Fodinicurvata sp. EGI_FJ10296: one gene and its partner. The protein of the gene in region 1 interacts with the protein of each later gene in a pairwise test. Links are inferred from orthologs where the notes say so. Each region holds a gene or a part of one and is shown in the gene's direction. Other genes may lie near its edges.

The links.
Region 2: the proteins of nusG (region 1) and rho interact in binary tests that used the Escherichia coli proteins (3 or more experiments, as listed by UniProt). The link is inferred for Fodinicurvata sp. EGI_FJ10296 from one-to-one orthologs.

The regions. Positions count from the first base shown.
Region 1 is NZ_JBFCVL010000007.1:138,340-146,486, reverse strand. Bases 4,951-7,682 are described here. They hold nusG (transcription termination/antitermination protein NusG), read left to right. Parts: upstream 4,951-5,917; coding sequence 5,918-6,448; downstream 6,449-7,682. Other genes in these bases: rplA (50S ribosomal protein L1), read left to right, coding at 6,981-7,682; rplK (50S ribosomal protein L11), read left to right, coding at 6,546-6,977; secE (preprotein translocase subunit SecE), read left to right, coding at 5,718-5,915; tuf (elongation factor Tu), read left to right, coding at 4,951-5,370. Outside these bases: ABZ728_RS16545 (hypothetical protein), read right to left, coding at 1-857; 23S rRNA (guanosine(2251)-2'-O)-methyltransferase RlmB, read right to left, coding at 2,614-3,426; more of tuf, read left to right, coding at 4,177-4,950; more of rplA, read left to right, coding at 7,683-7,697; rplJ (50S ribosomal protein L10), read left to right, coding at 8,033-8,147. UniProt on the Escherichia coli protein: Part of the processive rRNA transcription and antitermination complex (rrnTAC). The complex forms an RNA-chaperone ring around the RNA exit tunnel of RNA polymerase (RNAP).
Region 2 is NZ_JBFCVL010000001.1:427,299-444,283, reverse strand. The notes cover bases 1,705-4,602. They hold rho (transcription termination factor Rho), read left to right. Parts: upstream 1,705-2,474; coding sequence 2,475-3,731; downstream 3,732-4,602. Other genes in these bases: ABZ728_RS01985 (thioredoxin domain-containing protein), read right to left, coding at 4,317-4,602; ABZ728_RS01990 (methylated-DNA--[protein]-cysteine S-methyltransferase), read right to left, coding at 3,799-4,320; ABZ728_RS02000 (J domain-containing protein), read right to left, coding at 1,705-2,088. Also shown: hemE (uroporphyrinogen decarboxylase), read left to right, coding at 1-871; protoporphyrinogen oxidase HemJ, read left to right, coding at 920-1,354; more of ABZ728_RS02000, read right to left, coding at 1,399-1,704; more of ABZ728_RS01985, read right to left, coding at 4,603-6,344; ABZ728_RS01980 (DUF6489 family protein), read left to right, coding at 6,454-6,777; tRNA uridine-5-carboxymethylaminomethyl(34) synthesis GTPase MnmE, read left to right, coding at 6,794-8,152; tRNA uridine-5-carboxymethylaminomethyl(34) synthesis enzyme MnmG, read left to right, coding at 8,239-10,248; 16S rRNA (guanine(527)-N(7))-methyltransferase RsmG, read left to right, coding at 10,245-10,997; ABZ728_RS01960 (ParA family protein), read left to right, coding at 11,048-11,884; ABZ728_RS01955 (ParB/RepB/Spo0J family partition protein), read left to right, coding at 11,884-12,903; holA (DNA polymerase III subunit delta), read right to left, coding at 12,960-14,036; LPS assembly lipoprotein LptE, read right to left, coding at 14,069-14,650; leuS (leucine--tRNA ligase), read right to left, coding at 14,634-16,985. UniProt on the Escherichia coli protein: Facilitates transcription termination by a mechanism that involves Rho binding to the nascent RNA, activation of Rho's RNA-dependent ATPase activity, and release of the mRNA from the DNA template.

The DNA.
Region 1 (8,147 bases):
TCTTGCAGCGCGTCAATTTGGCTGGAAGTTAAGGTTCCCTCTGGAACATCTACAGTCAATTCTTGATTTCCTCCTGACTCGCGTACCTTTATGCGATAGCCTCCCTCAATAGCGCCGGAATCTACCGTCAAAATAACGAACTCTCCATCGATCCGGTCTTCTATGGGCATTGCCCGTGGTTTACGCATGATTCTCTGAGCCGTTTCACCGTCTATAACAGGGTGATCACCCATTACGATTTGGTCGTGAACCTCTAATTTTTTCAAGAATCCAGATTGCATTTCATGTATGTTATTTATCTGTTGCTGAAGCGTATCATTATTGCCTGCGAGTTCGACGATTTGACGATGTCGCTCTGTTTCTTGTTGTGACATACTTATACTCTGATCTAGCTCTTTTTCTTTTAGTTTGCTATTCAGAAAAGCCTTGTAAGAAAAATATCCACCTAAAATAGCGGCTAATCCAAGAATAGTGATGGTCGTTTGCGTTCCGTCCATCTTAATAGATGCCTGCTGGACAATAGTGTTGAGTACATGCGTTAAATCAGCCGTAAATTTTGTCGAGCCATTTTCAAAACGTACGACAAGTTCTGTCTTCCTTTTTTCGTGTCTGATTAATGGTTTTTCTTCACCGTATTGTATTATCGAGTAGGTTCTATTGATCTGCTTTTGTAGATTCATGAGGGCGGGCATGATTCGAGTCGGCACACCGCCATCAAAGCTCTCACCGCGAATTGTAATCTCGAATTTCGGCCAACCGAGAAACTCCACGTCGGGTGCTTTGGTAGTCTGCGTAGTTCGGACCCGCTCGATCGCGCCGAAAAGGTCATCCTCACTTCGAATCTCGATCCGTGCCATGCGCTTCCTCCAAATTTCGAACCGTACTATAGGTTGTTTGGGAGAAATTTGCACGTTCTAGATGTATAACTATAGTAAATTTCCCTCATAGAGCGGTGAGTGGGCGATTGTCGATCTTGTGCCAGTTGTTCGGACGTTGCGGGAACAACTGCACAATCTACTCAAGCGGTATCTTCCAATCTTCGCAGACCAATTTGTCGGAACCACCGCAGCCGGCGACGGCATTTGGCTTGTCAGCTTTCTGAAACATGATCTGGGAAATGTCGTTCTAGAACAGAAACGTAAGCGCGATGCCGACCACCTCCTGCCATTTCCGGACTGATCCTGCCATTTTGCGCGGACATGTGCTGCGGGAGTGTTGGAATTGGATCGAGACGGCAAAACGGGCGTCCATTTGGACGGCTCCGTGGATGTTGGGGTCTCCCGGCTGGAAGTGATCGAGGGGCCGAGCGGACGGCATCAGCGCACGAAGGCAGAACGGGCGCGGATCGCGGCGTAATGCCTGATGCCCGGGTGTGGCGTCCTCGCCGATGCTCGCCGAGTTGGTCCTTGAAGACGGCGTTCCGGGTAAGGCCGCGGCATGCGGTAAGCCCGATCTTCAAATTGTCGTGGGCGACGTTGTGATCCGTGTTGGCGCCGGCGTGGATGAAAGACAACTGACACGGGCCATCGCGCGCTGGTCGGGGATATCCGCTACACGCTGGCGCATTGGTCCGGCCTGATCCGGTTCCTGGATGACGGCGCACTCGAACTGGATACCAACCCGGTCGAGAGCCAGATCCGGCCGATAGCCCTTACAAGGAAAATTGCGCTCTTCGCGGGCAACGAGATCGGCGCCGAAAACTGGCCATGCTCGCGTCACTGGTAGCCACCTGCAAGATATCCGACGTGAACCCGGTCGACTACATCGCCGCCACGCTCCGCGCCATCCTCGACCGTCATCTCCCTCTGCCATCGAAGACCTGATGCCATGGCGCTTCAATCAGCCGTCAAGCCTCGCCACATAGGGCAGCGCCGTCGCGCTTACGTCGCTGGCGACGTCATCGTCCTCAGACTCAGCGACACTTCCCCCTCGCGGAGCAAGGTCGGACGTTCTCGGGTAACGGACATGCGCACCGTCTGGGATGCGATCCAGACATGGCAGGGACAGGATGCCAGTGGGAAGTCGTCCGGTTCCGCCCAGGTGTGATTTACATGGGGGCTGCCCCAGATGACGTTTTGCGCGGAACGAAGAGTTGGTTTCCGGGATTTCGAATTCCGGGCGGTCACGCTGTACGTCGTTTCCGGCTGTCAGGAGCAAGACGCCGGGCGGCTCGGCCTGATTGAGACGGGGGTTCGTGATCTGGTCGATGCTCGACTGAGCAAATGTTGAACAATAACCGGGTGGGAGGTGGCGAACCCGTGTCCTCAGGATTGGTTTGGGGCATGGTGCCGCCGCCCTTAAAACGGGAATACCCGTGCCCGACTCGCCGCAATGCGGGCCATCGAATGTGCGGTCGGTCGAGGTTTGCGTCAAAACTTTTCGTAACGGACCGGAGAATCACGTGCGTTTCGACGCCGGTCTGTTCCCATGTGCGGTTGTGAAAGCCACAGCCAGGCAATGCGAAAAACGGCGGATTTGCGGGGATTCGGTGGTGCCGACTGTAGGACTCGAACCTACGACCTACCGCTTACAAGGCGGTTGCTCTACCAGCTGAGCTAAGTCGGCGTCCACGCGAACGGAAATACATTCAACCGGCGTCCGATGCAAGTGACCCTATCCAATATTCCGGACGAGTTCATACAGCGCCGCGGCCGCCGCGTTCGAAACGTTGAGGCTGGCGATCGGACCGGATGTCGGCAGCCGGACGAGATGGGTGCAGTTCTCGCGTGTCAGCCGTCTCAGGCCCGCGCCCTCCGATCCCAACACCAGTGCGGTCGAAAGCCCGTGGGGCAGCCCTGACACGACGGTTGCCAGCGTTTGCTCGGCCTCTTCGGCCAGACCCAGCGACGCTACGCCCGAATCAGTCAGATCTGTGAGTGTCCGGGCCATGTTCGTGACGCGGATGATCGGGACATGCTCCACGGCGCCGCTGGCGATTTTTGCCAGGGTCCCAGAGACCGGCGGGGCATGCCGTTCGGTCATGATCAAGGCCGCGGCTCCAAAGGCGGCGGCCGTACGGAGAATCGCGCCGACGTTGTGCGGGTCCGTCACCTGATCCAGAACAATGAGCAGCGTAAACCGTTCACGTGCCCTTTCCAGCATCGCCTCAAATGTGGGTGTGGACAGCGGATCGACGGATGCCAGCACACCCTGGTGTACAGTCCCTTCCGGCAGGCGCGCATCGATTGTTGCACGCTGAACAATCTCTGGCGCCGGGCGGCGGAGACCGGCAGCCGAGGCCGCCTGTATTTGATCGTTCAACGCGTCCAGCGCTGCCCTGGTCGCCACCAGGTGACGGATCTTGCGTCCCGGGTTGGTCCATGCCTCCGCTACCGCGTGGTGGCCGTAGATCGCGGTTTCGTCGACGGGCTCCGGAGACGCTACCGGGGGCCGTGGGTCCTTTGCAGGAGCCGGCGCCACAGACATTGACTTTCCCGGGCGAACGCTGCCGCGCGGTCCGTCTCCGGGCCGCGGGCCACTTCGGGAGCTGTCCTGCGATGCGGGGCCGGATCTGCTGCCGGTTTTCGGTCCCAGCGGTTTCGGCGGCCTTTTTCCGGCCCGTTTGGTGGCATTCCTTTCCGCCGATGCCTCCTGTGGCTTTCCGGCGGTTCGACCCGGACCTTCTCGCTCGGTCTTCCGCGGCGGTCTCTGTGGCTTGCGATCACGGGACAAGGGTGGCTCCTGTTGGCGAATTGGGGCAGAGGCGAGAATATCGTCGACCCCCTAGATGTGCAGGCTTGTCAATGAATGCACGGAATTTGCGTCCGGTGACGATAACCTGTTGACAGCCGAAGCCAAAAAATTTACTTCCCGCATCCACCGGCTGGTCGGGAAGACTGGGCGTGACAATGTAGCCCTGCGGAGGGGTGGCCGAGCGGTCAAAGGCAGCAGACTGTAAATCTGCCCACGTACGTGTTCGTAGGTTCGAATCCTACCCCCTCCACCAATTTGCGACGCCATAGTACCGGACGTCGTGCTATGGTATCGGTTACTGCTCGCGTGTTATTCCGACCGGTTAAAAAGTCGTTCCGGCTATGCGGGTGTAGCTCAATGGTAGAGCAGCAGCCTTCCAAGCTGAATACGGGGGTTCGATTCCCCTCACCCGCTCCACCGGGAACCGCGTTATTGTCAGTCGGACGCCCCCAAACGGGCAGATAAACCACAGGATCTCCGGAAATGGCCAAGGCAAAGTTTGAGCGTACGAAGCCGCACGCGAACATAGGAACGATCGGTCACGTTGACCACGGCAAGACGACGCTGACGGCGGCGATCACGAAGGTTTTGTTCGAGTCATCCGGTTCCGGCAGTTATCTGGCGTATGACGCGATCGACAAGGCGCCCGAAGAGAAGGCGCGCGGGATCACGATTTCGACGGCGCATGTGGAATACGAGACGGATGCGCGTCACTATGCGCATGTGGACTGTCCTGGCCACGCCGACTACGTGAAGAACATGATCACGGGTGCGGCGCAGATGGACGGTGCGATTCTGGTGGTTTCGGCGGCGGACGGCCCGATGCCGCAGACCCGTGAGCACATCCTTCTGGCACGCCAGGTTGGCGTTCCCGGTCTGGTGGTGTTCATGAACAAATGCGACCAGGTGGATGACGAAGAGCTGCTTGAGCTTGTGGAGATGGAAATCCGCGAGTTGCTGAGTTCGTATGATTTCCCAGGCGACGATATTCCGATCGTGAAGGGTTCGGCGCTGGCGGCGATCGAGGGCACGGACGACAAGCTTGGCAAGGAAGCCATTCTTGAGCTGATGAAGCAGGTCGACGCGTATATACCGACGCCTGAGCGTCCGAAGGACCTGCCGTTCCTGATGCCGATCGAAGACGTGTTTTCGATTTCGGGCCGTGGCACGGTCGTGACGGGGCGTGTGGAGCGCGGGATCGTCAAGGTGGGTGAAGAGGTCGAGATTGTCGGCCTTCACAAGACGGTCAAGACGGTTTGCACCGGCGTTGAGATGTTCCGCAAGCTGCTGGACAGCGGCGAGGCGGGGGACAACATCGGCGCACTGCTTCGCGGGACGAAGCGTGAAGATGTCGAGCGTGGCCAGGTGCTGGCGAAGCCGGGCTCGATCACGCCGCACACGAAGTTCAAGGCCGAAGCGTACATTCTGACCAAGGAAGAGGGCGGTCGCCACACGCCGTTTTTCTCGAATTACCGGCCGCAATTCTATTTCCGAACGACGGACGTGACGGGCAGCGTGACCCTTCCGGAAGGCACGGAGATGGTCATGCCGGGGGACAATGTGTCGATGGAAGTGACACTGATCGCGCCGATCGCGATGGATGAAGGCCTTCGGTTCGCAATCCGCGAAGGTGGCCGTACCGTTGGCGCCGGCGTCGTCGCTTCGATCGTCGAATAAGCGACCAGAGGTGAGCGAAACAACGGTGCAACCGGGTGGAGCGTTTCCTGTTGCATCGCTGTTTCGGTTCGGCTAAAACCCGCCCCTGTCCAGGTTCGGATCGAAATGTACGGGGACCTGTCGGGCCGGCCGTTCCCGCCATCACCGCGATGATGCATGGTTTGCGTTCCGGCTGATGTCTCGGAGGAGTGTAGCTCAATTGGTAGAGCACCGGTCTCCAAAACCGGGGGCTGGGGGTTCGAGTCCCTCCACTCCTGCCATCCGGGACTAAGACGGAAACTGATCAAGCGGTCGGCGCGTCACTGACGGGCCGGCCTTTGTGCTGTATTGAAAGCCTTTACCACGCCATGGCAAGAACCAATCCCGCTGAGTATGTTCGCCAGGTCCGGCAAGAGGTTTCCAAAGTTACGTGGCCGACGCGTAAGGAGACCGGAATCACGACGGCAATGGTCTTCGTATTCGTTACGATCATGGCGCTATTTTTCCTCGTCGTTGACCAGGTGTCGGCAGTGGCGATCCAATTCATACTTGGCGTCGGGGGCTGACCATGGCGATGCGGTGGTATGTCGTGCAGGCCTATTCGGGCTCGGAAAAACGTGTGGCCGAAGCGATCCAGGAGCAGGCTGAGAAGAAAGGGATGACCGACCTCTTCGAGCAAATCTCGGTGCCGACCGAAGAGGTGGTCGAAATGCGGCGAGGCCAGAAGGTCAACGCGGAGCGCAAGTTTTTCCCCGGCTATGTTCTCGTCCGCATGGACTTGACCGACGAATCGTGGAATTTGGTGAAGAATACGAACAAGGTTGCGGGCATTCTTGGCGCGCGCGGCAAACCTGCGCCGATCAGCGACGCCGAGGCCGATCGTATTCTCAAGCAGGTAAAGGATGGTCTTGAGCGGCCGAAGCCATCGATAACATTCGAAGTCGGTGAGCAGGTACGCGTTACGGATGGGCCGTTTACCTCCTTTACAGGCTATGTAGAAGAAGTCGATGAAGAGCGTGCACGCCTAAAAGTCGCTGTCTCGATATTTGGCCGGGCGACCCCGGTTGAGTTGGAGTACACGCAGGTTGAGAAGCTCTGACGCTCGACCAGTTTCGCTGCGGAAGGCTTGCCATGGCCGTACCGCATCTTTCCGACTTCCGGGCCGTCCGCCCGGATAACAAAAAAGGGAAGCAGTAATGGCAAAAAAGATTGTCGGTTACATCAAGCTGGAAGTTCCAGCCGGCGCGGCCAATCCGTCGCCGCCTATTGGTCCTGCGCTCGGTCAGCGTGGCCTGAATATTATGGAGTTCTGCAAGGCCTTCAACGCCGCGACGCAGCATCTTGAAAAAGGTATGCCAATCCCGGTCGTCATCACGGCTTTCGGTGACCGTACATTTACGTTCGTTACGAAGACTCCTCCGGCTGGTTACCTGATCAAGAAGGCTGCCGGCATCCCCAAGGGAAGCCCGACGCCGAACAAGTCGAAGGTCGGGACGATCACGGTGTCTCAGGCGCAGGAAATTGCCGAGGCCAAGATGGTCGACCTCAACGCTTTCGATCTCGACGCGGCGGTACGGATGGTCCGCGGATCATGCCGCTCCATGGGCATTGATGTGGTGGAGGGCTGAGGAATGGCTAAGCTAAGCAAGCGTTTGCGCAGCGTTCGTAAGGGCGTCGATCCCGACCAGACATATCCTCTGGATGCGGCGATAAAGATGCTCAAGGAGCGGTCGACCGTCAAATTCGACGAGACGGTCGAGATTGCCATGAATCTGGGCATCGATCCTCGCCACGCCGACCAGATGGTGCGTGGAATGGTCCAGCTTCCCAGTGGTACCGGCAAGACAGTTCGGGTTGCCGTCTTCGCACGGGCCGAGAAGGCAGAGGCAGCGACCGCGGCCGGAGCAGAAGTCGTCGGTGCGGAAGAATTGGCACAGGAAATCCAGGGCGGACGGCTTGATTTCGATCGGGTTATCGCCACACCTGACATGATGCCGGTCGTCGGTCGGCTGGGTAAGATTTTGGGCCCACGCGGCCTGATGCCGAACCCGAAGCTCGGCACCGTAACAGCCGATGTTGCCGGTGCTATTGCCGCGGCAAAGGGCGGAGCGGTCGAATTTCGTGCAGAACGCGCAGGTGTTGTGCATGCCGGGATCGGCAAGATCAGCTTCGACGAGGCGGCGCTGGCGGCCAACGTCAAGGCGATCGTCGAAGCGATATTTCGCGCCAAGCCGTCGGGCGCGAAAGGCACATATCTGAAGAAGCTCGTCCTGGCGTCGACCATGGGTCCCGGAATTCGGATCGATGTCGGAACGGTGGCAACGGAATCCACTTCGGCGGCTGCATAGAGCGACGGTCGGAGTCGATTGGCCCGCGTTTAGCGGGTGAAAGGGTCGCGTCCAATCGTCTCGATGAGATGAAATGGCGCGATTTCCTGTCCGAGACTGCAGGTGGGTCATATTTTGGCCGCAAATCCTGCACAGACGGGAGTTTGAGAACCATGTTCGCATTGACCCCAGGGTTGAATTGGACAACGTGACTTGAACTTCTAGGGCAGGACGGTGTGGTTTGATCCCGGATCTTGTGGCGCTTCGGGGCCCAGGCAGCGGGATGAAACCGAGGTGTAATGTGCGGCGCCGACCCGGATTCGTTTCGGTCGGCAGTCGAACAACGGAGGCGATCCGTGAGACGTCCACAAAAGGAAGAGAAGGTCGCCGCGTTGCACGAGGCTTTCGGAGCCGCCCATCTTGTGGTGGTGACCCATCAGACGGGTCTTACCGTAGCGGAAGTTACGGCTC
Region 2 (16,985 bases), on another replicon or contig:
AGTCACGCTCCAGCCGTTGCGGCGCTACGGGATGGATGCGGCAATTCTCTTTTCCGACATCCTGGTCATCCCCCACGCATTGGGCCAGGATGTTACCTTCGTGACAGGTGAAGGACCCAAACTTGCACCGGTAAGATCGGCGGCAGACCTGGCCTTGCTTTCGGGCGATCGGATCGAGACACACCTGGCGCCGGTATTCGAGACCATCGATCGTGTTGCCGGCAATCTGCCCGTGGAAACGGCCTTGATCGGTTTCGCGGGTGCGCCCTGGACAGTCGCGACCTACATGGTCGAAGGCGGCAGTTCGAAGGATTTCGCAACGATCAAGGCATGGTCATATCGAGATCCTGAGGCCATGAACGCCCTCATGGATCTTCTTGTCGACGCAACCGCGCGCTACTTGTGCCGCCAGATTGATGCTGGCGCCCATGTCATTCAGCTTTTCGATACCTGGGCCGGCGCGCTATCTGAAGAAGGTCTGGAACAATGGGTCATCGAGCCGACAAGAAGGCTGGTCCAGCGCCTTCACGCCCATCGTGCCGACATCCCGGTCATCGGCTTTCCAAGACAGATTGGTGCGCAACTGGCCAACTATGTCGAACGTACTGGTGTGTCGGCCGTATCGCTGGATACCGGTGTCGATCTCGACACAGCATCAGCGCTGCAGCGAAGCACGATCATTCAGGGAAACCTCGACCCCGTGCTTCTGACCGTAGGCGGAGACCCGATGCTGCAAGCCGCGAGACGACGGCTGGCGCAACTCGGCCATGGCGGTTACATCTTCAATCTCGGGCACGGAATCACCCCGGCCGCGTCGCCCGATGCGGTTGAAGCCTTAAGTGCATTGATCCGGGAATGGCCATCACGCTAGAAGGTCGACCGGAGACCTGTCGGACATTGCCATACCGAAAGCGGATCCATGACAGATTACTATTCCTGGGTGTTAGTCCTGCATGTGCTATCGCTCATTGCGTGGATGGCCGGCATGTTCTATCTGCCGCGGCTCTACGTTTATCATGCCGATGCCAAGCAGGGGTCGGAACTTTCCGAGACGTTCAAGATCATGGAACGCCGATTGCTTCGCGGTATTATCAATCCGGCGATGATCGCGACCTGGCTATTCGGTCTTTGGTTGTTGGCGTTGCAGCCGGGATGGCTGGAGCAAGGCTGGCTGCACCTGAAGCTGGCTGCCGTCGTCGCGTTGACGGTGATGCATGTATTCTTTGCTCGGTGGCGCAAGGATTTCGAGGGCGACCGAAATGCCCGGCCGGCCCGGTTCTATCGGATTGCCAACGAAGTTCCGACCGTCCTGCTGATTATCATCGTCATATCGGTGATCGTGAAGCCGTTCTGACCGGTTTCCCTGATTATCGCTGTTGCTAATTCCCGGCCGCATCCTCATTCGGCCGCTTCGCGGCGGCGAAGATCGCCTTCCATGAGTCGTGAGGCATCGATCAGCTGAGTCATCCGCAAGGTATCGCCGGTTTCCTTGTCGGGATGATAAATCTGGCTCAGCATCCGGAAACGGGCTTTAACGATCCTCCGGTTGAGCCGCATGCCCGGCGGCAGACCCAGAACATACCGGGCATCGGAGACGGTTCTGACGCCGTCGGGTAGCGGATCGAAGGTCATCAACGATACAAGCGCGCGCATTTCCTCGGCATGCTCACGTGCATCGTCAATTTCGCTACGGCCCCGTGCACGATCCCGGACGGGATCGGTTGTATCGTCGTTATCCGCCGATCCGGTGCTGTCGGATTCTGACAACGCCCGTTCACCGGCATCCAGCGCCAGCAGCAATGCGAGAGCTCGGCGAATGTAGACGTCTGATAATCCGTCCTTGAGCCGAAGTTGAAGCCGCGGCTTGCGGCGGAGAACCCGTCCGGCGCGCGGCCCCGATTTGAGCAGGATGACATCGCGGTCATCGGGTCCGGCGTCTCCGGGATCGGGAACCGAATCCGGATCGAGATGTTCATGCAGAACGAGGACCGCAGTTACGAGATCACTTGCAGTGACGGCCTTGCGCACCGCCAAAGCTAGGACGGCGTCGCGGAAACCGGCGCTGCAGGTAACGATGTAGGATTTCATGCGGTCCTTCTGATTCACTGTCTTTGGACGTTTCGGCGGGATGATACAGTATCGGCCCCGGAACGACAGAGATGCCTTTCTTGCCCATTCCTGTCGCCTGATAGGGAAAAAATCTCTGCCAGGATCGAAAAAGTTTCAGGAGGTCATGGTGATCATTTGACTTGCAACGCAGGTTCGGTTACCCATCTGAAAGGCGGGAGTCGAAGTCCGACGATACGGACTGACTCTCGTTCATCTCCACCTCCGATATCGGTCCGGGTCTGTAATCGTCCTTACGGGACGTTCCCTCCTCCGCCTTCGGCTGTCTTTTCAGGCATCTTCCACTTCACCTGACGTCCGCACACAGTCGTCGTGCGATTGCCGTCACTCCCGTTACGGGCTCATCAATGCATCTACAAGACCTCAAGGATAAATCTCCGGCGGATCTTCTGGCATATGCCGAAGAGTTGGAGATCGAGAACGCGAGCAACCTGCGCAAGCAGGACATGATGTTTGCGATCCTGAAACAGTTGGCCGAGAACGATATTGCGATCTTCGGCTCGGGCGTTCTGGAAGTCCTCCCGGACGGCTTTGGATTTCTACGGTCGCCGGAAGCCAACTATCTTCCGGGTCCCGACGATATCTATGTTTCGCCCAATCAGGTACGGCGTTTCGCTCTGCGAACCGGCGATACCGTCGAAGGGCAGATCCGGTCGCCCAAGGATGGCGAACGGTATTTCGCGCTGGTCAAGGTCAACCAGATCAACTTCGAGGATCCGGACCGGGTCCGGCATCGGATCAACTTCGATAATCTTACGCCCCTGTATCCGGAAACCCGACTTCGGATGGAGGTCGAAAATCCGACATCCAAGGATCTGACCGCGAGGATCATGGAGTTGGTGGCACCGATCGGCAAGGGACAGCGGGCCCTGATCGTCGCGCCACCCCGGACCGGCAAGACGATGATGCTGCAGACGGTGGCGAATTCCATCGCGGCCAATCATCCCGAAGCGTATCTCATCGTACTTCTGATCGATGAGCGGCCCGAGGAAGTGACGGATATGGACCGGTCGGTGAAGGGTGAGGTGATTTCTTCGACCTTCGACGAGCCAGCGGCGCGCCATGTCCAGGTCGCCGAGATGGTCATCGAAAAGGCGAAGCGGCTGGTCGAACACAAGAAGGATGTCGTGATTCTTCTTGATTCGATCACCCGGCTCGCTCGTGCCTATAACACGGTCGTCCCGTCGTCCGGCAAGGTTCTCACGGGCGGCGTCGATGCGAACGCACTTCAGCGGCCGAAACGGTTCTTCGGTGCTGCTCGCAATATCGAGGAAGGCGGCAGTCTGTCGATCATTGCGACGGCGCTTGTCGAGACCGGCAGCCGCATGGATGAAGTGATTTTCGAAGAGTTCAAGGGCACCGGCAACTCCGAACTCATCCTCGATCGGAAGATCGCCGACCGGAGGATATTCCCGGCGATCGATATAACGCGGTCGGGAACGCGAAAGGAAGAGCTGTTGGTATCCAAAGGCGAACTGTCGAAGATGTGGGTCCTGCGCCGCATCCTTCAGCCAATGGGGCCGAACGATGCGATGGAGTTCCTTCTCGACAAGCTCCGACATACCAAGAACAACGCCGACTTCTTCGAGAGTATGAACCAGTAGCGTCTATGTTGGCCGGCGCCGTTTCACGTGAAACGGCGCGCCGGCAATCGGCTCGACGGTTTATCGATCAGAGGCCTCTTCGCTCGTGGGCGAGGAGGTCTTTTTTTGTCCTCAGTCCCTCCCCGCCGCTGTAGCCGCCAAGGCCTGTTGTGGCGACAACCCGGTGACATGGCACGATGATCGGAATCCGATTGCGGCCGCAGCCCGTACCAACGGCCCGTGGGCTGCTGGATATCTCACGGGCGAGCCCGGCATAACTGGCGGTTTCGCCATACGGGATATTTAGCATGGCGGCACGCAGCCGCGCCTGGAATACCGTTCGGGGGTTCGCGAGTGGTATGGCGAATCGGCGAAGCTGACCATCGAAGTAGGCCTTCAACTGTGCCTGAACATCTGCCAGGACCGGCGGCAGACGATCCGGCGACATCAGCTGTTTGTCCCCGGGATTATTGTCCGCATCGGCTGAACCGTCAGTTTCGCCGATCGTTATGCCGGAAAGCACCCACGCTTCGCCCTCCCTAGCTGCGTTAATACGCAGGATCCCGATTGGAGATGGGCACATCAATTCCATGCTGACTTCCACGATCATGGGCCGTCAGGTTTCAGGTCCGCGGGATTCGTCACTGGTGGATAGCACATCATTCCCTGACATCGATACGCCGTTGCTTGGCCCTGAACCCGTGTCTTTCCCGCTGCCGGGTGGGATTCCGGCAGATTGGAGGTGTCGGAGACGGTTACCACCATGCGTCTTGGATCCGCGACGTTGCGTGCGGCCTCTCCAAGAGCTTCCGTCGCCGGATCTCCATTCTCTCCAACGATGATCACGGTTTCAGCATTGTAAAGGTGATCGATCCCGGCGAGGTAGCTGGCAAGCGGGAAAATATTTCGTTGAAGCGCACCACCGAAGGCCCGGATGATGCCTTCGGCCCGGTCGGCAAAGCGTTGCTCGCCGGTCAAGTGGTACAAGCGGGCCAGGCCAATGAGAAGGCTGCCATTGCCGGACGGCTCCGCATTGTCGTGAATACTCTTCGTTCGCACGATCAGGGCTTCGGCATCGTCGGCCGTCAGAAAATAGCCGCCGGCATCGCGATCGGCGAACCGCTCTTCGGTCGTGTCGGCCCAACCGACAGCGAGCTGAAGGTACTTCGACTGCCCTGTCGCCATGAACAGAGCCAGCGCAGCCTGGATCATCGCCGCATAGTCGGTCAGCATTCCGATTTGATGACGCCGGCCATCACGCCAGGCGTGGAAAAGCCGATCGCCGTCGCCAAGTGCGTCGACAACCGCATTAAATGCTCTGGCGGCCCTGGCGGTCCAGTCCGGCTGGTTCATGGTGGCGCCGCAACGCGCCAGCGCCGCGATGGTCAGTCCGTTCCAGTCGGCCAGAACCTTGTCATCCAAAGCGGGTCGGACGCGCTTCGATCGGGCCTGGAACATCAGTGTCATCGGCTGGGTAAGTGCCTGCTCGACCGAAGGTTCGGGCAGACCGTCGGCGTGGCGGCGATTAAGGATGGTCACACCCTCCCAATTCCCCTCCGGCGTGATGTCATAAGTTTTCTCCAGCAAGGCCATGGTCTCGGGCTCGACCGCGTCATCCAGGGCCTCGCGGATCTGCTTCTGCGTCCAGATGTAGAACCGCCCCTCCTCCCCTTCGCTGTCCGCGTCCAGGCTGGCGGCGAACGCACCGTTGGACAGAGTCATCTCGCGGTCGAGCCACGCGACGGTTTCGTGGATACGGTGCGAGAACAGCGGATCGTCGGTCGCCAGCCATTGCATCAGCAGAAGGTCGAGAAGCTGGGCGTTGTCGTAGAGCATCTTCTCGAAATGTGGCACGAGCCACTGGTCATCGACGGAATATCGGGAGAAGCCGCCGCCCAGATGGTCGTAAATGCCGCCCTGGCACATTCGCCGCACCGCCAGTTCGACGGTGGCGGCAAGCGCCGGTGAACCTGTCCGCCGGGCGGCGTGCCAGATCAGCGTGAGCACACTGACCTGCGGGAACTTCGGTGCGCCCTTTATGCCGCCATGGACCGGGTCCATTTCCGCGGCCAATTGTTCGGCTGCCTGGTCGATGATGGCCGGATCGACGGCCTCGACGGACTCGCTCTCGCTGAGCCGCGCTAGAGCCGTACGCAGCGCGTCCACGTTGCCGGCAACCTTGTCCGGGTCCTGGTGGTACACCTGCGACACCAGTTTCAGGACTTCGGCAAATCCGGGACGGCCGAATTTTGGCACGGACGGGAAATAGGTTCCGCCCCAGAACGGGTGGCCGTCCGGCGTCAGGAACATGGTCAGCGGCCATCCGCCGGGCTGACCGGTCATGACGAGGGCGTTCATGTAGATCTGATCGATGTCCGGCCGCTCTTCCCGATCGACCTTGATGTTGACGAAAAGCTGGTTCATGACCTCTGCAATGGCGGGATCCTCGAAGCTCTCATGGGCCATGACGTGGCACCAGTGACAGGCGGCATAGCCGATCGACAGCAGGATCGGCTTGTTCTCCGCTTTCGCCGTTGCCAGCGCCTCACTGCCCCACGGATACCAGTGTACCGGATTGTCGGCATGCTGGAGCAAATACGGGCTTGCGCTGTCCGCCAGACGATTCTGCGTCATCGGTACCCCAATGGCTGGTGCTTCGGATTCGGGATGGTGGCGAAATCGCGGACGATTTCCTTTATCCTGTCGCGTGAACTTTAGGTGATTCCTTTGACGGGAGCAGTCAATGAATATCCGCATCGACATAGAATGCACACCCGAGGAAGCCCGCACTTTTCTCGGGCTGCCCGAAATCAAGCCATTGCAGGATGCGATGATCGAACAGATGCGCCAGCAGATCCCCGCTTCCATGACCGCCATGGATCCCGAGACGCTGATGAAGACCTGGATGCCGATGTCCCTTCAGGGTCTGGAACAGATGAATCGGGCCGTATGGGATGCCATGAACCAGAGCGCGCGTTCCGGCAGCGGGTCACGGCAAACCAGCGATGACGAGAAGCCTGAAAGCGACGGAACGACGGCCGGCGGCAAGAAGTCGGGCCGACGATAGGGACCGAACACAGCTGATGTCACGAGACACAATTTTCGCCCTCTCCACGGTGCCGGGAAGATCCGGTGTGGCGGTCATCCGCATTTCGGGTCCTGAGGCACGTGGCGCCCTGGCAGCGCTGACCCCGGGCGATCCGGTACCGGCCGATCGGCGGGCCAGACTTCGACAATTGAAGGATCCTGAATTCGGCCCCGGATTCGGTGACGTCATCGACCAGGCTCTGGTGCTGGGGTTTGCGGGGCCACGGAGTTTTTCCGGCGAGGATATGGTCGAGATCCATTGCCATGGAGGACGGGCCGTGGTCGATCGGCTGTTGTCTGTATTAAGCCGGATGCCGGGATTGCGCCCGGCCGAGCCCGGTGAATTCACGCGGCGGGCGTTCGACAATGGTAAGCTCGATCTGACGGAGGTCGAGGGTCTGGCCGATCTGATCGACGCGGAAACCGCGGCCCAGCACCGTCAGGCCCTGCGGCAGATGGACGGTGCGCTGGGTCGGCTCTACGACGGTTGGCGGCAAACTCTGTCGCGTGCGTTGGCCTATGCCGAGGCCGATCTGGATTTCCCGGACGAGGATTTGCCCGAAGGGATCACCGATACGATCGCACCAACTCTGGCCGGAATCGGATCGAGTATCCGTGCCCATCTTGCGGATGCAAGGCGCGGAGAACGCGTTCGGTCGGGGCTGGAGATTGCCGTCCTGGGGCGCCCGAACGCCGGGAAGTCCAGTCTCGTCAATCTGCTGGCGCAACGGGATGCGGCGATTGTCTCGGCGGTCGCCGGGACGACCCGGGACGTGGTCGAGGTCCATCTGGATCTTGGCGGATACGCCGTTGTCGTTGCCGATACCGCAGGAATGCGAGAGATCGGTGACGAAGTCGAATTGGAAGGGGTCCGCCGGGCACGCTTGCGCGCCGATAGCGCCGATCTGCGGGTCCTGGTGGTCGATGCCGCCGATCTCGACGCCGCTGGCGGCCTCCCCGACGATCTGGCGGAACTGTGTTCAAGAGACACTGTGGTAGCGGTCAACAAGATCGATCGGCTGGTGGGACCCGTCACACTGTCGGCGATTGAAGGCCCCGCAATCGGCGTGTCCGCTGTCAGCGGAGCGGGCATTTCGGATTTGGTGGAGATGTTGGTGTCGATGGTTCGCGACCGCCTGAGCGGTGACGGCGGCCCGCCGCTGACACGGGCCAGACACCGCGATGCGTTGGCCGAGTGTGCCGATGCCCTTGACCGGGCCATGGCGGCCCCGTTACCAGAACTGGCAGCAGAGGATGTGCGTCTGGCGGTTCGTGCGCTGGGGCGCGTTACCGGTCGCGTCGATGTCGAGGATATCCTCGACATCGTGTTCCGCGATTTCTGCATTGGAAAATAGGGGTCATCGTTTCACGTGAAACGATGACCGACAGAAGCTTTACCAGGATGACCACCATGACCGGACCTTCGCATGCATTGACGTGCATGTCTTCCCGATCCGATGCCGGCAGAGCGCAGGACGGCGAAGCCGAACGCTATGATGTCCTCGTGGTTGGCGGCGGGCACGCAGGCACCGAGGCGGCCGCCGCTGCGGCACGATTGGGCGCGCGGACGGCACTGATAACCCACCGTCTCGACACGATCGGGGCGATGTCGTGCAATCCGGCGATCGGCGGGCTCGGTAAGGGACATCTGGTCCGGGAAATCGACGCCCTGGACGGCATCATGGGCAAGGCGATCGACCGCGCCGGTATCCAGTTCAGGATGTTGAACCAGCGTAAGGGTCCTGCGGTGCGCGGGCCTCGGGCACAGGCGGATCGGGAGCTGTACAAGCAAGCGGTCCGGGCTCTGCTGGGCGAACAGGACGGACTGTCACTGATCGCCGGTGAAGTGGCCGATCTTATCGTCGAATCGTCGGCCGAGGCGAATGGGACGGTCAAAGGGGTGCTGCTGCGGGACGGACGCCGGTTGCTGTCCGAGGCCGTCGTCCTGACAACCGGCACGTTCCTGAATGGTCTGATTCATATTGGCGAAGAAAAAATTCCGGCGGGACGTGTCGGTGAGGCCCCTTCGGTTGGTTTGTCAGCCCGTTTATCGCAGGCGGGCGTGCCTCTTGGCCGATTGAAGACGGGCACGCCTGCAAGACTCGATGGTCGAACAATCGACTGGGATCGTCTGGAAGTGCAGCCGGGCGATGACCCGCCGACGCCCTTCTCGTATATGACCGATCGAATCACGACCCGACAAGTCCCGTGTCATATCACCCATACAACCCGCGAGACACACGCGCTCATCCAGGCGAACCTTCACCGCTCGCCGATCTATGGCGGCGCTATCGACAGCACTGGGCCTCGCTATTGTCCGAGTATCGAAGACAAGGTCGTGCGCTTCGCGGACAAGGAACGTCACCAGATATTTCTGGAGCCGGAGGGGCTGGACGATCACACCGTCTATCCCAACGGTATTTCGACCTCCCTGCCCAAGGATGTCCAGGACGCTCTGATTGCGACCATTCCGGGGTTGGAGCGAGCGCGGATCCTGCAGCATGGATATGCGATCGAATATGACTATGTCGATCCGCGATCGCTGACACCGGCTTTGGCGCTGCGCCACCTTCCCGGCCTTTTCCTGGCTGGACAGATCAACGGGACGACAGGATACGAGGAAGCCGGTGCGCAGGGACTGATCGCCGGCCTCAATGCTGCACTTCGATCGGGCGCCGCAGGCGGCACCGGCGCCGAAGAAGGTCCGACGTTCAGCATTGACCGAAGCCAGGGATATATCGGCGTTCTTGTCGATGACCTGATCCGGTACGGGGCGCCGGAACCGTACCGGATGTTCACCTCTCGCGCCGAGTACAGATTGATTCTCCGCGCGGATAATGCCGACCAGCGGCTTACCGGCCTGGGCGCGGCGATCGGATGTGTCGGAGCCGCGCGGCGCGAACGCTACGATACGAAGATGACAATGCTGACCGATGCTCGCTCACGCGTGGAAACGCTTTCGCTCACGCCTCAGGAGGCTCGGCGCCATGGGCTGGCGGTGAATCATGACGGTGTTCGTCGGTCTGCGTATGATTTGCTGCGTTACGAAGAAATTACGATCGACCGACTGGCCGCAATCTGGCCGGGACTCGGTGCCTTGCCGGCGGATGTGGCAGAGCAGATCGAGATCGACGGTCGGTATGCCGGATACCTTCAGCGGCAGAGTGCGGATATTCGTGCCTTTCAGCGTGATGAAACGCTGCAGCTTCCGGCATCGCTGGACTATGCGCACATCGGGGGCCTTTCCAATGAAGTTCGAGAGAAGCTGGAAAAAACGCGGCCGGCGACGCTCGGCGCTGCAGGACGAATTCCGGGGGTGACGCCGGCTGCACTCATTCTTTTGCTGCAGCATGTCAGAAGGGTTCGGGCAGCCGGGTCTGAAGGCACCGAAGCTGAAGTCCCTGATGCCGCCTCCCCCAATTCCTGTCCCAAATCACGGCTGAGCGCATGACCAACGAGAAAGCAACCGGCGGATCGACGGCGGCTGCCGGAACCGCCCCCCTCGATATCGGGCCTGCAGAGTTCCAGGCATGGACGGGTGTTTCACGTGAAACGCTCGATCGACTGAAAGTCTACGCCGACCTGCTCATCGAGTGGCAGCGCCGGTTAAACCTGATCGGCGCGACGACCCAGCCCATTCTCTGGCAGCGACATATGCTCGATTCGGCCCAACTCTATCCACTGTTGCCGGCAGAATGTCGCGTGCTGGTCGATCTTGGCGCCGGTGCCGGCTTTCCCGGGCTGGTCCTCGCCGCGATGGGCGTGGCCGAGGTGCATCTTGTAGAAGCCGACAGTCGGAAATCGGCTTTCCTTCGCGAGGCGGCGCAGGCCATGGCCGTGAACGTCAGCATTCACACCCAACGTATCGAGGCCATGGAGCCGTTTCCCGCCGATGTCATCACGGCCCGAGCCCTTGCAGCGCTTTCGGTATTGGTGGACATGAGTCAGCCGTTCACGCATAAAGGGACGGTAATGGCGTTTCCCAAGGGGCGGAATGGTCTGCGGGAAGTCGCGGAAGCGAAAGAGTCCTGGACACGCAAGGGCTGGACACCGGATGTCCGGACGGTTTCCAGCGTGACCGATGCTTCCGCTGCAATCATCCTGATGACCGGCCTGCCCGCGGCGTTCGATGATGCTGATACGCAGGACAAGCGGCCAGCAGCGCCAACGCCGGAGTCGGTCGAAACCCGCAAGCGGTAAAGGAAAGCAACGTGTCGGCCAAATTTATCCAGGACCTTCCCAGCCGGGACATGCCGAACATCGATGGTGCAGTCGTCGCCGAAAAGGACGCCGATGAACGCGGCGGCCGGACTGCGCGCATCCTCGCAATCGCCAATCAGAAGGGCGGTGTCGGCAAGACGACCACGGCGATCAATCTGGGCACAGCGCTGGCCGCCGCTGGCAAGCAGGTTCTCATCATTGATCTGGACCCGCAGGGCAATGCGTCGACAGGCTTGGGTATTCCTCGGGCTAATCGTGGCAAGGGGTCCTACCAGCTGATCCATGGCGAAGCGACCGTCCAGGACGTCACATTGCCCTCTACGGTCCCGGGATTATGGCTGACGCCGTCGGCTGTCGATCTGAGCGGTGCGGAGGTGGAACTCGTGACGGCGCCGCGGCGAGAGTATTATCTGCGCAGCGCGATCCGAAAAGCACCGCCTGATGTCGATTACGTCCTGATTGACTGCCCCCCTGCCCTGGGCTTGCTGACGTTGAACGCCTTGGTCGCGGCCGATGCGGTTCTGGTACCGTTGCAGTGCGAGTTTTATGCGTTGGAAGGGCTTAGCCATTTGATGCGGACGATAGACCGGGTCAAGAAGGCCTACAACCCGTCGCTGGAAATGCAGGGCATGGTTCTGACCATGTTCGACCGCCGCAACAATCTGTCGGATTTAGTCGCACAGGATGTCCGGGAGCATTTCGGCGCCCGCGTCTTCACAACGGTCATACCGCGCAATGTCCGGGTGTCAGAGGCGCCGAGCCACGGCAAGCCGGTGCTCCTCTATGACGTCAACTGTGCCGGCTCAAAAGCCTATATCCACCTTGCCGGGGAACTTCTGAAACGCGACAGCCGGGTGCCTGCGTAATGTCTACTCCTCCCTCCAGACGGCGGCCGAGTCTCGGCCGCGGTCTCGATGCCCTTTTTGCCGACGACGACGACCTTGCGCCGGTAGCCGTGTCCGACGACAACGCCGACGGCACCGGGGATAGCCCGGTCACCCAGCGGCGGGGCGGCGCGACCTTGCCAATCGAAAGTCTGGTGCCCAACCCCTACCAGCCGCGCACCCGCTTCGATGAGGACGAACTGAACGGCCTGGCCGACTCCATCCGCCAGCAAGGCGTTCTGTCGCCTGTGATCGTGCGCGAAGACCCCGACGAAGCCGGCCGCTATCAGATTGTTGCGGGCGAACGCCGCTGGCGCGCGGCACAACTGGCCCAACTGCACGATATACCGGTCATTGTCCGGTCGCTGACCGATGCGGATATTGCCCAGATTGCGTTGCTGGAGAATGTCCAGCGCCAGGATCTTGATGCCGTCGAGGAAGGCGCGGGCTATCGCTGCCTGATCGACCAATTCGGCTATACCCAGGACGGACTTGGCCGAATGCTCGGCAAGAGCCGCAGTCATATCGCCAATACGCTGCGCTTGCTCGATCTGCCCGATGACGTGCTCACCTTGTTGAAGGAGCGGGCGCTGTCGGCCGGTCATGCCCGTGCGCTGCTGTCGCACCCCGACCAAGTTGCAGCGGCGAGGGTCGTGATCGATGAAGGCCTGACGGTCCGTCAGACGGAAGCCCTGGTCAAGGAAGCCCTGGCGCCTGTGGGTGAAAGCGGTGGCGATGACGCGCAAACGGGTGTTCCTGGCGACGATGTCGGCGCTTCAAGCCCGGACGCCGCGGCATTGTCCGGGGCCGCTTTGCGGAACAATGGCCAAAGATCCAAAGACGCCGATACCCTGGCCCTGGAACATGATTTGACCTCGGCCCTCGGACTCAGGGTGTCAATTGATGGCGACAAGTCCGGAGAATCGGGCCGGCTGACGATCCACTATTCCTCGTTCGACCAGCTCGACGATGTTATCCGTCGGATTAGGGGCGGCGGTTGATCGTCCTCGTGCCCGGCTGACAAGCGGGGCCGTGGGGGTTGCACGTCAGGGCCGGTTTATCGTCCCGGACGGCCGGACAATCGAGCAATCTGGAACAATGTCCGTTCGGCCAGCGAGACGTCAGGTATCCCGGTTGATTTGCACTGGATTTCTGCTTCCAGCAGGCGGTCCAGGGCCGACCGGAGCGAGGCTGAGCCCCAGCGGCCAACCTGGCTGATTACCCTGTCCCTGTGCTTCCAGAAAACGGGCGGCTTGATTTCCGCGACTGCCTTTGCAGCCGGCATCCCGGATTCCCGAGCATCGACGGCCGGAACCAGTTTGAGCAAATGGCGCTGTGCGGCCCGCAGGATCCCGACAGTCGTGGCGCCCTGTTCCAGACTTGCGTGGAAGGTTCGCCCGACGATGGCAATCGCGCCGTCAGCAACGGCCAATGCCAGATCGTCCAGCGACCGTTCAGCGGAATCGCCGACACATTGACGAACATCGTCCGCTGTAGCGTGGCGGCTCTCCGCCGTCGAGCCGGCTTCGCTCACGGGCTCGTCCAGATACAGCGCGATTTTCTCGATTTGCCGGCGGGCGACGGCCCTGTCGGATCCGATGGCATCCAACAGCACCTGATGCGCCTCGGTGTCGAGCATCAGACCATTCGCCCGAGCGGTTTCGGTGATGAAGCCACCCATAGCCGCGTTGTCGAGCGGATAACAGCCGATGGCAGCTACGCTGCTGCCGCTGGCCTCTGCTGCTTTCCGCAGCGCGGAGGATGGCTTCAGGTCACCGGCTTCGATCACCACCAGAACCTCGCCCGGCGCCGATGTCGCAAGATCGGCCAGGGCCGCCGCGACGGCTTCGGGGGCCTCGGTCAGTCGAACGACACGTTTGCCACCCAGCAGCGATGGACTGCGGGCCTCGTCGACCAGGCGGGCAGGATCGCCCTTCAGATCTCCCGCACGCAGGTTGACGATTGCGAGGCCTGTGTCCACCTTGTCCGGGCCGCTGCCTAGAAAAGCTTTGATGGCAGCAGATCCGCGGTCCGAGACGAGTCCGGCATCAGGGCCATAGAGGACGACGACAACGGTCTCTTGCGGCAGTCGGGACAGGTAGGCGTCGGCCTTGTTCGGTTGGATCTTAGCCAAGGCGCGCTCGCTTTCTGGCGCATGGGGAGCCGTTAAGGCGTCGGCTCTGCCGCGCGATTGGCCTGAACGGCGCTGAAATGCGTCGCCAGGGCGATGCGAATATCTTCAGCGGTCTGAACCAGAGCCCGTTCGCGCGCGTCCCGTTCCGCGCTCAGCGTTGCAAACTCGTCGTTCTGGCGGTTGTAGCTGGTGATCGTGCGCAGACTGCCGCTTGTCCCCTCGCCGCCGTCGAGAGAGGACAGCGTATACTGAGCCGCCATCGTGAGGTTTCTACGCGTTCCGCTGCGCCCGTCCTGAACCGCCAGATTCGCTTGCGATTCGGTCAATGTGACATTGAGGCGGTATCCGGGATCGACAGGGCGGCCGCGTGGATTGAGCATGCGGATGAGATAGGTCCGCAATTGCTGGCCTTCGCGCTCGGCGATCACCGAGACATCAATGGCTGCGAGCTCTTCTTCGGCGCCCGCACCGCCGAGTGTTCCGTAAACCGGCCTGAATCCGCAGCCGGCCAGAGCCGAAAGCCCGGCCAGCGCCATTCCGGCCTGCAACAGCTGCCGGCGGCTGACCGACGCCTGAGCTGGCGCCCGTTCCGCCGTGCTACGACGCGACGACATTGACGATCCTGTTCGGCACCACGATGACCTTTCGGATGGTTTTCCCATCAATGGCTTTTCGGACGGCGGACTCGGCCAACGCGGCGCTTTCCGCGGCCTCCTTCTCGACATCGCGCGGCAGATCCAGGGTCGCCCGGAGCTTTCCGTTGACCTGAATGCCCATTGTGACCGTGTCCTCGACGGTAAGGGCCGGATCGGCTTTCGGCCAGGGGGTGTCGATGACCAACGCGGAGCCATCCAGATGGGTCCACAGTTCGTCGGCGAGATGGGGCATGATCGGCCCCAGCATCAGAACAGTGGCCTCCAGGGCCTCTCGCAGGGCCCATGCCTCGCCCTCGCCGGTTCCCGGCAGGTCCGCGATGGCGTTGGTCAGTTCCCGCAGGCGGGCGACGGCACGGTTAAGCCGGAAGCCCTCGATGTCCTCGGTCACGCCGGCAATCGTGCGGTGGACAAAGCCGCGCAGGGCCCGGCCCCCGTCTGACATGGCCTGAGGCGCAGGCGTTCCCGCCTTGGGCAGTGGGCACTGCGGTTCGGTAACCAGCCGCCACAGGCGGCTGACATAGCGCCACGCCCCCTCGATGCCGCCGGATGTCCACTCCAGATCGCGTTCGGGCGGGCTGTCGGACAGCAGCAGCAGCCGCGCGGTGTCGGCGCCATAGGTCTCGACCACCGCTTCCAGGCCGACGACATTCTTCTTCGACTTGGACATCTTCTCCAGACGTCCCCGGACGACCGGTGTGCCGTCAGTTATCTTTACGAGCTGTCCGTCCCGTGTCTCGACCTCTTCCGGGTACAGCCAGGCGCCGGTACGGTCCCGGTAGGTCTCGTGACAGACCATCCCCTGGGTCATCAGGCCGGAAAACGGTTCCGTCGCCGACAGGTAGCCGCAATCGCGCAGCGCACGGGTGAAGAACCGCGAGTAAAGCAGGTGCAGAACGGCATGCTCGATACCACCGATATATTGATCGACCGGCATCCAGTAATCGACTGCCGCGCGATCCAGCGGCTGGTCAGAGGCCGGGCTGCAGAACCGGGCGAAATACCACGAGCTTTCGAAGAAAGTATCGAAGGTATCGGTCTCGCGGACCGCCGGCTGGCCCGTCTCCGGACAGGTGGTATATTTCCAGGTCGGGTGGTTTTCGAGCGGATTGCCGGGTTGGCTGAGATCGATATCCCGGGGCAACTCCACGGGAAGCTGATCTTCCGGCACCGGGACCATTGTCCCGTCCTCGCGATACATGACCGGGATCGGGCAGCCCCAGTATCGCTGGCGCGAGACGCCCCAATCCCGCAGGCGATAACGCGTGGATCCGGTTCCGCTGCCTTGTGCCTCCAGCGCTTCGATGACAATGCGTTTCGCAGCGGCGACATCGAGCGGGGCGTCGCCATGCAGCGCACCCAGATCGTAGCGATAGGCCGGCCCGTCGGCATCGACGAAGGCCGTGGCCTCGACATGGAACACTTTCTCGCTGCCGATCAGGCCGGTGGGATTGGCAGTGAAAGCAGCGCGCGTCCTGTCGTCCAGCGCTTCGGCCTCTTCTGCCGATAAGGCCCGAGTATCGGCTGGCCACAGGGCCGGGCGAACGGCAAGCCCATATTTCCGGGCGAAATCCAGATCGCGCTGATCATGGGCCGGGCATCCGAAGATCGCGCCGGTGCCGTACTCCATCAGAACGAAATTGGCGACATAAACGGGGAGCGTGCGCGCGGGATCGAGCGGATGACGCACCTTGAGCCCGGTATCAAATCCCTGTTTTTCGGCCTTCTCGATCGCCTCTTCGCTCGTTCCCTGACGGCGGCATTCGGCGACGAACGCCGCCAGAGCCTGGTCCCTGTCAGCCAGCGCCTCGGCCAGCGGGTGGTCTGGCGAAACGGCGCAGAACGAGGCCGCGAAAATCGTGTCGGGCCGGGTGCTGTAAACGTCCAGCGCGGCCGGCAGATCGCCAGAGCCTCTGTTGTGTCCTGCGCTTTCCGGAACGACAGGAAAAGTCACCGTGGCGCCCTGTGAGCGCCCGATCCAGTTTCGTTGCATCAGGCGGACACGATCTGGCCATTTGTCCAGGCTGTCGAGGCCGTCGAGCAGTTCGTCGGCGTATTGTGTGATTTTCAGGAACCACTGGGTCAGCTTGCGCCGCTCGACCGGCGCGCCAGTACGCCAGCCCTTCCCCTCGATCACCTGCTCGTTTGCCAGGACAGTGTTGTCTACCGGGTCCCAGTTGACCCAGCTTTCCTTGCGATAGGCCAGACCTGCCTTGAGGAAATCGAGAAACATCTTCTGTTCGTGCCGGTAGTAGTCGGGCGAACAGGTGGCCAGCTCGCGGTCCCAGTCATAGGA